2 regions of the Thermosediminibacter oceani DSM 16646 genome follow, and region 1 is predicted to be linked to the other one. Evidence: a T-box and tRNA genes for the amino acid it is inferred to sense, from the RefSeq annotation. Region 1 holds a T-box; the other holds one or more tRNA genes.
The links. A T-box is a leader RNA that pairs with one kind of tRNA and senses whether it is charged. The one in region 1 lies ahead of metG (methionine--tRNA ligase), so its partner is inferred to be a tRNA-Met.
Positions count from the first base shown of each region.

Region 2: it encodes a tRNA-Met, which carries the amino acid that the T-box ahead of metG (methionine--tRNA ligase) is inferred to sense. The anticodon was not compared.

Region 1 is NC_014377.1:21,840-28,597, reverse strand. Features, by position in the region: gene TOCE_RS00150 (TatD family hydrolase) at 30-806, opposite strand; gene metG (methionine--tRNA ligase) at 818-2,752, opposite strand; T-box leader at 2,825-3,032, opposite strand; gene TOCE_RS00140 (ATP-binding protein) at 3,076-4,908, opposite strand; gene TOCE_RS00135 (DNA double-strand break repair nuclease NurA) at 5,002-5,967, opposite strand; gene TOCE_RS00130 (AbrB/MazE/SpoVT family DNA-binding domain-containing protein) at 6,088-6,339, shown strand; gene proC (pyrroline-5-carboxylate reductase) at 6,411-6,758, opposite strand, start outside.
Region 2 is NC_014377.1:2,112,357-2,119,114, reverse strand. Features, by position in the region: gene TOCE_RS10645 (Mini-ribonuclease 3) at 1-388, shown strand, start outside; gene thyX (FAD-dependent thymidylate synthase) at 357-1,145, opposite strand; partial or broken gene thyX (FAD-dependent thymidylate synthase) at 1,224-1,499, opposite strand; gene rlmB (23S rRNA (guanosine(2251)-2'-O)-methyltransferase RlmB) at 1,593-2,351, shown strand; gene TOCE_RS10630 (NYN domain-containing protein) at 2,344-2,874, shown strand; gene sigH (RNA polymerase sporulation sigma factor SigH) at 2,937-3,581, shown strand; tRNA gene TOCE_RS10620 (tRNA-Tyr) at 3,643-3,728, shown strand; tRNA gene TOCE_RS10615 (tRNA-Gly) at 3,734-3,809, shown strand; tRNA gene TOCE_RS10610 (tRNA-Met) at 3,822-3,898, shown strand; tRNA gene TOCE_RS10605 (tRNA-Thr) at 3,903-3,978, shown strand; gene TOCE_RS10600 (IS110 family RNA-guided transposase) at 4,133-5,356, opposite strand; gene tuf (elongation factor Tu) at 5,671-6,758, shown strand, end outside.

The DNA of each region.
Region 1 (6,758 bases):
AAATTAAAATACGCCCGAGTTGTTTTGGCTTAACGGCGCCCCGGCTTAAGATCAATATTAAACAGGCTCACCGCATTGCGGCAGGTGATTTCCACCACCTCTTCCACCGGTACCCTCCAGATTTGGGCCAGGGCCGCGGCTATATAAGGCAAACGGGTGGGATCGTTTCTCTTCCCCCGGAAGGGTTCCGGCGTGAGGTAGGGACAGTCGGTCTCTATAAGAACCCGGTCGCGGGGAAGGCCGGCGGCCACCTCTCTCGTTTTCGCGGCGTTTTTGAAGGTCAGGGGGCCGCCGAAGGAGAAGTAAAATCCGAGCTCTGCAAGCTCCGCCGCCATTTCCGGGCTTCCGGAATAACAGTGCATGAGACTCTTTCGAACACCCGATTTTTTCAAAATTTCCAGGGTGTCGCAATCAGCCTCCCGGCTGTGCACAACCACCGGGAGACCCAGTTCCCGGGCCAGGGAAAGCTGTTCCTCGAAAACTTCTTTTTGCACATCCCCGGGGGAAAAATTGTAGTGGTAGTCCAGGCCGATTTCCCCTATGGCCACCACCTTCGGATCCCGGGCCATTTCCCGTAAGGCATCGAGGTAATCGGCAGGAACCCGGGAGGCCTCGTGAGGGTGCACACCGACGCAGGCGTACACGAACCCGTACTCCCGGGCAAGCTGCAGGGAAAAGCGGCTGGTCTCCAGGTCCGTGCCGGCATTTATGACCTTTATACCCTGGCTTTTTATTTCTTCCAGCAGCTGGTCCCTGTCACCGTCAAAAGCCTCATCGTCCAGGTGGGCGTGAACATCGACCAGCATTATATCACCCCTTACTTTACCTTGGCCCCCGGTTCTATGTCGTTTTCCACCGTGACGAGAGTGAGTTTATCCTTCGTCGATGCAGCAAGGAGCATACCCTGGGATTCCACCCCTCTGAGTTTCGCGGGCTTTAAGTTTGCCACCACAACGATCTTCTTCCCGACCAGTTCTTCGGGGGTGTAATGCTTTGCTATGCCGGCGACTATCTGCCGCTCTTCTTCCCCTATCTTCACCTTGAGTTTTAGGAGCTTATCGGCTCCCTCGATCCTTTCGGCCTCCAGCACCACCGCCACCCGAAGGTCTATTTTAGCAAAGTCGTCTATCGTTATCAGGCCTTCCCGGCTTTCGTCGCGGTTTACCGCTGTATCTTTCTGCTCCACAGCTTTTGCCTCCTTCCCTGATGCGGATTTGTTTTCTATTCTCGGGAATATTATCCGTTTCCCGCCTATCTTCAAGCCTGCGGGCAGACGTCCCCATTTGCGGACGCTTTCCCAGGTGAAAAGGCCTTCGTCGGCGATGCCCAGCTGCCGCCTGATTTCCCCTGACGTATTGGGCATTACCGGGGATATGTGCACCGATATGATGCGGAGGGCTTCCGCCAGGTTATAGATTACCGTTGCCAGGCGCTCCTTTTTGGCCGGGTCTTTCGCCAGGGTCCAGGGCGCCGTCTCGTCGATGTACTTGTTGGCCCTTCCGATGAACTTCCAGATCTCTTTTAGGGCTTCGGTGATTTCAAGCCCGTTTATGAGGTTCTCCAGTCGGTCCGGCAGCCCTTCGGCTAAGGCGATGAGTTCATGGTCCGGTCCTTCGGAAAGCCCCGGAGCCGGTATATAGCCGCTGTAGAACTTCTCGATCATGGTGACCGTGCGCGAAAGCAGATTGCCCAGGTCGTTGGCCAGGTCAGCGTTGTATCTCTCTACAAGGCCCGGTTCTCCCACCGCACCGTCCTGGCCGTAGGGCAGTTCGCGCAGCAGGTAGTAGCGCACCACATCTGGCCCGTATTTTTCCGCCAGGGCAAAGGGGTCCACCACGTTACCCAGGCTCTTGGACATCTTCCGCCCGTCGGGGCCCAGCAGGAAGCCGCCCACGTTCAGGTGGCGGTACAGCGGAATCCCGGCGGATTTGAGCATCGTGGGCCAGAATACGGCGTGGGGTTTTAATATATCCTTGCCTACAAGGTGCCAGGCGTGAGTCCAGAACCGGTGGTATTTTTCACCATCAGGGTAACCCAGGGCGGAGACGTAGTTCAAGAGCGCGTCGAACCAGACGTAGGTGACGTGGTCCTCGTCCCAGGGCAGCGGAATCCCCCAGGGAACCCGCTGGCGGGGCCGGGATATGGAAAGATCGCCTACCGGCTCCGAGAGCATCGAAAGTACCTCGTTCCGGTATCCTTCGGGGCGGATGAAATCCGGATTGGCCTGGATGTAGTCCCTCAGCCATTCCCGGTACTTCTCCATGCGGAAGAAGTAGTTGCCCTCCCGCCTCCTTTCCGGCACCGTGCCGTGGTCGGGGCAGCGGCCGTCGACCAGCTCCTTCTCAGTGAGGAAGCGCTCGCACCCCACGCAGTATAGGCCCTCGTACTCGCCGTAATAGATATCTCCGGCGTCGTAAACCTTTTGGAGCACATACTGCACTACTTTTTTGTGCCTCTCATCCGTGGTGCGGATGAAGTCATCGTACTCGATGCAGAGCTTTTCCCAGGCTTCCCTGAAACGGGCGCTCACCCGGTCGACAAAGGCCTGAGGTTCCTCCCCGTTCTTCTGAGCAGCCTGAGCTATCTTCTCGCCGTGCTCGTCGGTACCGGTGAGGAAAAAGGTGTCGTACCCGGCGAGCCGGTGCCAGCGGGCCAGGAAATCGGCCACGATGGTGGTGTAAGCGTGGCCTATGTGCGGCTGGGCGTTGACGTAGTAAATGGGGGTTGTAATGTAAAAGATCCTGTCTTTCATCATCGTCCCTCCCAAATTTCGATTCTGCAGTACCGTTACCCATTTTGCTCTCATTAAAAAACCCCCGCCCCATGAAGGGGCGGGGGCATACCCGCGGTACCACCCTAATTCGCCTTTAAGGCCTCTGAGGTTTTAACGGACCTGGCCGTCACCGCCTACTTTTCATTTCAGCGGCACAAGCTCGGGGGCCATGTTCGGCAGGGTTCTCGGTACCGGCTCTCACCTTCCCCGGCTCTCTTTAACCGCATTCCCTGCTTACTCTTCCCGTCATCGCCTTTTTGTATTGCATAATATAATAGCACGGCCGGAATATATTGTCAAGTTCAGGAGTGGTACATTGCCCCAAAGGGGGTTTCCGTCTTTTTTAGCCTGCCGCTCTTCACCAGGTTGTCAAGGCTTTCCTTAAGTGTCTTTACCTCCAATTTTAATTCCGGCGCATCGGTATTTATGGCCTGGAGCACCTGCAACAGGTTTGTGTCGTAAACGGGAAGATGCGGCTCTAAAAGTCCGAAAAGCTTTTCTTCGGCGCTCACCCTGTAACGCTTTAGCTCGTCGAAGGGGTTCAGGGTATGCGGGCTCCTGGTATACGGGTACCTCACCCTTATGGCCACGGTCCTCCCGAAAAGCGGCGAGGAAACGAAGGCGTCGCCGGACGGCAGGTACGGGAGCCGCCGCGCCTCTTCCGCTCCTATATCGGTCTCTTCGGTGATGGTGGCAATGTCGTGGCCCCTCACCGTCCTGAAGATTATTTTCGTGTTGAGCTGGGCGGTCACCGTCTCATCCAGCAGCGTCGGCCTCTGGGTGGCCAGCACCAGAAAGACCCCGTATTTCCTGCCTTCTTGAGCAATCTCGGTTATCACGCCCTTGCTGGCGGCATCCCTCCCCTTGGGGGCGAAATTGTGGGCCTCATCGGTGGCTATCACAAAGGGCGGGAAGTAATCGGCAGTGTTCTGTCCCCTGAGCTCGCCGTCCTTGTAATCCCGCCTCGCCCTGTAAAGGTTGGAAAGGAGGTATGTAGAGAACACCTGCAGCAGCCAGATGGGACCCTGTATAACCGCCAGCTTGCCCGACAGCAGTGCTTCCTTCACCGGCTTTATGTCGTAATTGAATATGCCCGAAGCGTGGAGCCGCCTCAGCCTCCAGGCTATACCCTGCACCGACACCAGCGGTATGTTGGGGTATTCCTCTATGAGCTCCTTCATTTTTTTATATTTTTCCCTCTCCGCCGGCTCCAAATCCTGCTGCAGCATCTTTTCTATCCTGATCCGCCCCAGCTCAAGGGCCTCGGCCAGCAGCTCCAGGCGTGAAGAAAAGCTAATGAAAGTGTCACCCCTGCGGTGCAGGATCTCCACGGCGCTGCTCATGGCCTCGGTCAGGGGCTTTACAGCGGACAGTAGGTCCAAAAGGTCCCTTTTCCCGAGAGCCAGGAATTCCACGCCGATATCTTCGCCGATCTGAAATTTTCTAAAAGCGCCCCTGAAATCGGGCGCGCCTTCCAGCCCTTCTTCCATCGCAGAAAAATCCATCTCGTAATGGGGATCCAGAATTATCGAGGGGATTCCTTTCATCATGAGCTCTTCCATTATGACCCGAAGTCCGTAGGATTTGCCAGAACCGGACCCGCCGAAAATACCAATGTGCGGGTACTGCTGGAAGGACTTCAGGTCCAGCAGGAAGGGCACGTTTCTGGTCCTGTACCTTTCCCCTCTGGAGTAGACGTAAAAAAGGCCCTTTAAGTTTTCGTCCATGGTTGAAGCCGTTTCCTCGGTGTTTTTTATCTCCCCCAGGGCAAGCCCGCCTTCTGCGTCAGACCTGACCAGAAAATCCCTCACCTCCGAAAACTCCGGGAGATGCGCTTTAGCCCCGGTAGTCACCGGGAAGCTGGCCTCGGTCATAAGCTTGACCCTCGCTATATTTATCTCGTCCTCGCTGATGGAGTATCCCAGGCGCTCCAGGGACTCCAGCACCCGGGCGTCGATAAAGTCGTGGTTTATGGAAAGGGGTATGAAGCGGTTGTAAGAATTGGCCTCCACCACCTCGCCTATAAGCGGGCCCTGGTAGGGGTCGTCTATCACCAGTATCTCGTTTATCCTAAACTTCCTTTCCTTGGAAGCCACAAAAATTTCCTGAGGAGTAGTAAGACCCACCACCTGCATCTTGGTTTCTCCTTTCACCATAGTTTCAAAAGTAAGCCGTGACCGATGGGATCCGAACCCGGCGCCGTATGCCTTTTCGTTTGAAACCAACACCTACGGACTGCGTTTCGCCCGCTTGGGCGTCAGGAATTCGGCGTAATCTTGCCCCAGGTACGTCTTTAAAAGCCCCTCTATGGTCGCGTCCGATATCTTCACCTTTTTGTCAATAAGGTCAAGCCAGAGGGGTATCCCTCTGCCGGATTCAGGGGTAAGGGTATATATCAGGTTTTCCACGAGCTCCAGGTGCTCGTACTGTTCCTCTAAAAGATCGATGCCGATGGGCTTGGGGTCACCGGAGGTGCGCATAAATACGGTGCGGAATCCCTCCTTAAAGCAGCCCGGCGCCACCTCCAGCCCTTCGCCTACGTCCATCACGCCGAAGAGTAGCTCCCAGTCGCAGGCCCCGGTCACGGCCTCGGGCAGGACGCCCTTGAGCGCCGAGCTTATGACCCGCGTGGATATACCTTCCACCACTCCGGCAAGTAAAGTGCCCGAATCCAGCGCCGCTTCCTTTAGCTTTTCCCAGAGATGTTTTGCCTCTATTTTCAGCCTCACCAGCGAACCGTCGATGAGCAGCACCGCAGGGCTGAATTTTTCTATAGCCGAAAGCGCCGCCCGGGCTTCCAGCCCTGCCAGGCTGGATTTCACCATCTCCTGGTATCCGGCTTCGTCCAAGGCTTCCTCAAAAAGAAGCGGGCACATTACTCGCTGAAAATATATTTCCTCTTGCGCAACGGTACTTTTCGCCATAGCCTGCTGCAGGGTTATGACGTACGGAAATATCCCCCCTGCACTGTTGGTGGAACCGTCCACACCGGCAATACCGCCCTTTTCCGCTATTTGCTCCAGCTCGATGTTAGACATTTTTCGACTTTTTGTAAACCTTCCCATGCCGCTCCCGGCTATATATGCCCTCATCGCAGCCCTATTGGGCCTTTGTTCCAGCCTTTTTCTAAGGGCTCCAGCCGCTTGCCGGAATTCGTTTTTCAAGCCTTCGTTTAGCTCCTGCAATCTGATCACTCCTGCGGGATAAAAAATCTCCCATCAATTTTCATACAATATTGACTTTTATTGGCAGCTTTGGTATCATTTTCTGAGGGGGCAATGTCGAAAAAAGTAAAAAGGGGGCATAAAACAAAGATGAAATCAACGGGTGTTGTCAGAAAAGTAGATGAACTGGGCCGGGTCGTTATCCCCATAGAGCTCAGGCGCACCCTGGATATCAGCGAAAAGGACGCTCTTGAAATCTATGTGGATACCGATAAGATAATCCTGAAGAAATACCAGCCCGGTTGTATATTCTGCGGAAGCGCAGAGAATGTAATCTCCTTCAAGGGCAAGAATATATGCGAAAAGTGCGCAGGTCAAATAGAACAAACGAAAAAAAATTAAAAGAAGAGACTTCTGTCTCTTCTCTTTTTTATTTTTAGCCAAAACTATACTACCTTAAATTTGGAGAATTGTCAACAATTTCCGTAACTTCCGCCCTCCATGAGCTCCCTAGAGCGGCGGGCGGCGCTGTTCACCGCCTGTATTATGCAATTGGTAAAGCCCATCTTCTCCAGGGTTTCTATACCCGCCATCGTCGTGCCTCCCGGCGACGTAACCTTTTTCCTAAGGCTCGCGGGGTGTTCTCCCGTCTCCTTTACCATCTTGGCAGCCCCAAGGACCGTCTGAACCGCAAGCTCATACGAAACCTCCCGGGGAAGACCCACCTTCACGCCGGCTTCGGTGAGGGCTTCCATCATAAGGTATACATAGGCGGGCCCGCTGCCCGAAAGGGCGGTAACCGCATCCATCCACTCTTCGTC
Region 2 (6,758 bases), 190 kb from region 1:
GTCAGCACTTTCTTCGCTGGCACTGGCTTTTGTGGGCGATGCGGTTTTCAACCTTTTTATTAGGACCATGCTGGTGGGGAACGGTAAAAAGGTGAGGGATCTGCACCACGAGGCGGTCAAATACGTGAGGGCTTCGGCTCAGGCCGAAGCCCTCAAAAAACTGGAAGAGTATCTTACCCCTGAAGAAAAGGATGTGGTCCGTAAGGCTCGCAATGCCAAAGTGAATACGGTCCCCAAGAACGCCGACATTATGGATTACCATTACAGCACCGGGTTCGAGGCGCTCCTGGGCTACCTTTACCTCACCGGGCAAAACGACAGGCTGAACAGGATACTGATGGCGTCCTTCGAGCTGGTCAATTCCGGACGGGATACCGGCCGCAGCTGAGTTCTCCCTCCGGGCAATACCCCGTGGCTTCGCAGGGAGCCCCGGCCTTTTTGAAGAGGTTCGGGGCTATTTTCTTTACCTCGGCCAGCATCATCCGCGCAAGTTCCCTTATCTCCGTCTGGGCCCTCTCGCAGCAGCGAAGGTTGAAGAAATTATACAGGCTCCTGACGTTCATGGTCACCACGAGATTTGTACGGGTTCCCATCGGCAGCACGTATCGGGCATCCTCCCTGTCGATCCCCATTTTCACCATCGCGAGGTAGCTCTTCTTGCAGGTTTCCAGGGCGTCTATGTAGACCAAAAGGGCCTCCGGATTGTTCGCGACGGCTTGGGGGAGCACACAGTAATAGCGATAGGCGATGTAATCTTCCGCCTGCTTTTTTATGCCGCTGAAAAAGTCCGCCGACCTTGTGCAAAGTTCCACCAACTTTTCGCGCAAAAAGAGAGAACCGGCAAAATCAACTCCACCGTAGATGTGGAGGCAGAAGTCCACCGCATCCTTTCCCGAAAGCAGGAGCCTTTCGCCCTCGGCCGTAAATTTAAAGGGGGTGCGGGCTAGAATCGAGGAAAACGTTCCGGGAAAGGATATCGTAAAGCTGCCGTTGGATATTTCTCCCGCCGCGTCGAAAATGCCTCTGACGTAGTGGGAGAGGTTTTCTTCGGGGATTTCTTCGGGAAGGGCCGGTAAAACGCCGGATTCCTCTATAAAGCTCTTATAAAGAGCTTTTTCCCCGCCGGCGTAAAGAAAGCCCTTCAGGTAGGTTTCGTTTTCCGATTTGAGCTTTGCCGCTTCTGTTTCATCTTCTTTTTTGAGTTCTTCCTTAAAGGGATTGTTATACCTCAGGCTCTGGACCGAGTAAGACGCTATCCGGTGGCGGGTGAGCTGGGCTAGCAGCGTGCGGCTGACACCCTCGATGGCGAAGGTGAAGGTTACGTGTTCGGTGGGGGACATGTGTCCCATGTCCATCAATTTCTGTATAAAAGAAGATATCTTTTCCTCGGTCAGGTTTTCCATGATCTCGCAGGCCCCTGCGTTGGAATAGCATAAGCGGGCCGCGGCGGCTACGGTTTTTTCCGGTTCGGGAGTATGGGTTAAAACTTTTACCCTCATGATTACTCGCCTCCTTGACTTTTAAGGCAAATTTAAATATCATTGGTACAAGCCTTTTAACTCAATTATATCATCAAATTCCGGGGAGGGATAGTGATTCTGGAAGATAAAAATGAGGCCAGAATAGAGGGCAGAAATGCCGTGCTGGAAGCCCTTTCGGCCAGCATGCCTTTAAATAAAATCTATATAAAAAAAGGGGAAAGGCACGGGGTTATGCAGAAGATAAGGGAGCTTGCAAGAAGCTCCGGTATACCGGTGGTCGAGCTTGACCCGAAGAGTTTCGAGCACATGGCCCGGACCCGAAACCCTCAGGGTGTTATCGCCCTGTCTTCCCCGAAGGAATACGTCTCGGTGGACGACATCCTTGAAACGGCGGAACGGCGCCGGGAAGCTCCTTTCGTCTTCGTGCTAAACGAGATCACCGACCCCCAGAATCTGGGCAGCATCCTGCGCACAGCCGACTGCCTGGGGGTCCACGGCGTGATCATCCCGAAGAGAAGGGCCTGCGGAGTAACGCCGGCCGTGGTAAAGGTGTCGGAAGGGGCTGCCGGGTACGTAAATGTGGCAAGGGTCACCAATATCGCCTCAACCCTGGAATGCCTCAAAGAAAAGGGGTTGTGGGTGGTGGGGGCTGACATGGACGGTGAACCCTACCACCGGGTGGACCTGACCGGACCAGTAGCTCTGGTCATCGGGGGAGAAGACAAAGGGCTGGGCAGGCTGGTCAGAGAAAAGTGCGACCTTTTGGTTAAGCTTCCCATGCGGGGTCATGTGCCTTCACTGAATGCCGCAGTAGCCGCTGCTGTCCTCGGATACGAAATTTTGAGGCAAAGGGAAGGAAGGCATGACTGAAAAATATGAGGAATATTTATTTGTAGACGGCTATAATGTCATAAATGCCTGGCCTGAGCTCGTTGAGGCAAAGAGCCTGAACCTGGAGGCCGCCAGGGAAAAACTGATAGACATTATGGCCGATTATGCGGCTCAGACGGGGATAAATGTCATCATAGTATTCGACGCCCACCAGGTAGAAGGAGGTAGGCGCATCATCTACCGCGTAAACGGCGTGGAGGTAGTCTTTACCAAAGAAGGGGAAACCGCCGACAACTATATAGAAAAAACGGTGGATTCCATGTCCATGGGACAGAGGGTAAGGGTTGCCACCTCCGACTGGATAGAACAGCAAATAGTCATGGGCCGCGGCGCTATCCGCGTTTCCGCCAGGGAGCTGCACCAGGAAATAAAGGACCTGATCGAAAAAAGGAGGAAGCAGGAGGAAAGGCGCCGGCTGGAAAGGCATACCCTGGAGGAAAGGATAGACAAGAAGATATGGAGCCAGATCATTGAGCGCCTAAAAAACGGCGGGGGAGCTTGACTACTCGGAATCCTATGAGATATAATGAATTACGTGGGTTTATTTCGGCAGGGGGCGATAGTGTGAATGCGGGGCTTCATAAAAACGACTACGCTTACTATGAGGACATGCAGGACGAAGAGGTAGTATACGAAGCCAGGAGAGGCAGCCGGGAAGCTCTGGAATACCTGATCAATAAATATAAAAATTTTGTCAAGTCCAAGGCCAGATCCTATTTCCTGATCGGTGCAGATAAAGAAGACATTATCCAGGAAGGTATGATCGGCCTTTATAAAGCGATCAGGGATTTCAACCCCGATAAGCTATCGTCTTTCAAGGCCTTTGCGGAGCTCTGCATAACCAGGCAGATCATCACGGCCATTAAAACTGCCACCCGCCAAAAGCACATTCCGCTAAATTCGTACATTTCCCTGAATAAGCCGATTTACGACGAAGACTCGGAGAGGACGCTGCTGGATGTGCTTTCCGAGGTGAAGATCACCGACCCGGAGGAACTCATAATCAGTAGGGAAGAAGTTGAGGACATAGAAGGCAAAATGGGCGAAATCCTGAGCAAGCTGGAGTGGGAAGTGCTCATATCCTACCTGAACGGCAAGTCTTACCAGGAGATCGCCAAGGAATTGAGGAGGCATGTAAAGTCCATCGACAACGCCCTGCAGAGGGTCAAGAGGAAGCTGGAAAAATACCTAGAAGTAAGGGATATTTAGGAAGAAAAAAACTATTGACCAAAACGATTTTTATTTTTATAATATATAGAGCAAGATTAATGGAGAGATACCCAAGCTGGCCAAAGGGGGCAGACTGTAAATCTGCTGGCGATGCCTTCGGTGGTTCGAATCCACCTCTCTCCACCATACCTGCGGGAATAGCTCAGATGGCAGAGCACCAGCCTTCCAAGCTGGGTGTCGCGGGTTCAAATCCCGTTTCCCGCTCCAAAAAAATAACGTCGCGGGGTGGAGCAGTCTGGTAGCTCGTCGGGCTCATAACCCGAAGGCCGCTGGTTCAAATCCAGCCCCCGCCACCATAGTGCCCACGTAGCTCAGTCGGCAGAGCGTCGCCTTGGTAAGGCGGAGGTCACCGGTTCGATCCCGGTCGTGGGCTCCATTTTTGTATTGAAACTATTTGAAAATTGGATTTTATTTGGTTATAATATAGTGGACGAGTATTTTTTTATATTTTATTCTACATAATTAAGACGTGCTATGAAAAGTCAATAGGCTAGAGCAAAAATTTCTTGACAATCACATAGAAATTCTGTTCACGCATTTTTGCCGGGAGGAGACCATTGATAATCCGGGTCATACGGCCGGTTATCCTTCCAGAGAGAGTAGATCAGGTGAACAAGTTTTCTTGCAACGGCTCCTGTAGCAACATTCGAGTGCTTTCCCTGGCTGCGTTTTTGCTCATAATAAGCCCTCAACTCCGGGTTAAAACGGCGGGCTGAAACAGCGGCTAACCACAAGCTGTTTCTTAAAACAGGGGAACCGCGTTTAGACATACGGTTACGAGTACCCTCAAACAATCCTGAAGCCCTGACTGTAGCATCTAAACCGGCATAAGCTACGAGAGCCCGGGGGTTAGGGAAACGAGAAATATCACCTATCTCACCGATAATTGCGGCAGCCAGGACAGGGCCAATACCTGGAATAGTTTCAATTACGTGGCGATAAGGGGTATCCTTACTAGGACGAAGCTCCTCCATAACCTCGTTAATTGCATCTTCAATAACCTTTATCTGTTCTTCAATAAATTCAATTTGCTCAACCAACAAACGAAGCTGTAATGTGAAAGCGTCTAAAGCCATTGTGATACCGAAGGTCCCCTTAGCCAGAGATTGAATCTTTTTAGCTCTTTCTTCACCGAACCGACCGCGGGAATGTTCTTTCAGGAAAGCAGATAACTCTGAAAGGTCCACTTCGGCTAATTCTTCCGGCTCCGGGTAAGATTTAAGCAGCTCCCTTGAAGTCCGGATAAACACATCGGAGAAGCAGTCTGGGTATTCAGGGAAAATCCTATCCAAAATACCAAGCACCCTGTTCTTAAGGCCACCGACCTGGCGTACGAACTCAAAGCGGAGTCGGGAGAGCGACTGCAATTTGAGGGTTGTTTCGGAAGGGAGTCTGGTCTCGGGGGCTCTTCCCAATCGCAGCAAGTCAGCAAGGAGCAGAGCATCTTTTTGGTCGGTTTTAGTTTTACGCACATAGAGATTCCGCAAAGCATCCGACTGAATGGGATTGATGACATGAAGTTCAAATCCCTGGTTAGTGAGGTAGCAGTAGATAGGGAGCCAGTAATGGCCGGTGGCCTCTAAGCAGAACTTTACGTCATCAGGCTTTAAACCGAGTCTTTCCAATGCCTGCAAAAGCTTATTCATCCCTTTATGGTTATTGTCTAGATGCATCTTTAAGACTATATCACCGGAGTCGTTTACGAGGCATACTTCGTGACTGTGTTTAGCCACATCAATACCGCCATAGAACATGATTTACATCCTCGCTTTCACTGAATTAGGCAGGGTTCCCGCAATCCTCTATAAGTCTCAACCTTGCGCGTAACTCGAGGCATGCAGCAAGCTACATCCGCAACGTGCTCATTCGAGACATCTCATAGAGGAGGGGCTTCACTCTTAATTTCGGGACAGCGAAAGAGCTTCCCAAGGAGGAAGATCGAAGTCCCCTGCCGCTACGAGAAATATTAGCTAAGTTTTATCAGAATTCCTGTGTGGTTGTCAAAAAACTTTGAATGACCCTTAATTACATTATTAAAGCTAACTATATTGTACAAGGAGGAAACACGATGGCAAAGCAAAAATTTGAGAGGACGAAGCCTCACGTTAACGTAGGTACGATAGGCCACGTAGACCACGGAAAGACCACATTAACGGCAGCGATTACCCGAACCCTTTCCAGCTCGGGGCTTGCCAACTTCGTAGCATACGACCAGATAGACAAAGCTCCCGAAGAGAGGGAACGCGGAATAACAATAGCCACGGCTCACGTGGAATACGAGACTGAAAAGAGGCACTACGCCCACGTGGACTGCCCGGGCCACGCCGACTACGTAAAGAACATGATTACCGGAGCCGCCCAGATGGACGGAGCCATCCTGGTAGTATCGGCAGCGGACGGCCCCATGCCCCAGACCAGGGAACACATACTGCTTGCCAGGCAGGTAGGCGTACCCTACATCGTAGTATTCATGAACAAAGTAGACATGGTAGACGACCCAGAACTTTTAGAACTGGTCGAAATGGAAGTAAGGGAACTCTTGTCCTCCTACGAATTCCCGGGCGACGAGATACCCGTAGTGGCGGGTTCTGCATTAAAGGCTCTGGAATGCGGATGCGGTAAGAGGGAATGCGAATGGTGCGGCAAGATATGGCAGCTCATGGACGCTGTAGACGAATATATACCGACACCGGAGCGCGACGCCGACAAACCCTTCCTCATGCCGGTTGAAGACGTATTCACCATAACCGGGCGCGGCACCGTAGTGACCGGAAGAGTAGAGAGGGGCACCCTGAAAGTAGGCGACGAAGTAGAGATAGTAGGATTGGCTCCTGAGAAGAAGAAGACCGTAGTGACCGGTGTAGAGATGTTCAGGAAGATCCTGGACCAGGCGGTAGCAGGAGACAACATCGGAGCACTCTTGAGAGGCGTAGACAGGGACGAAGTAGAAAGGGGTATGGTAATAGCCAAACCCGGATCCATACATCCGCACACCAAATTCAAGGGCCAGGTATACGTATTGAAGAAGGAAGAAGGGGGAAGGCACACACCGTTTTTCAACGGATACAGGCCGCAGTTCTACTTCAGGACGACCGACGTAACTGGAGTAATAAAGCTGCCCGAGGGCACCGAGATGGTCATGCCTGGTGACAACGT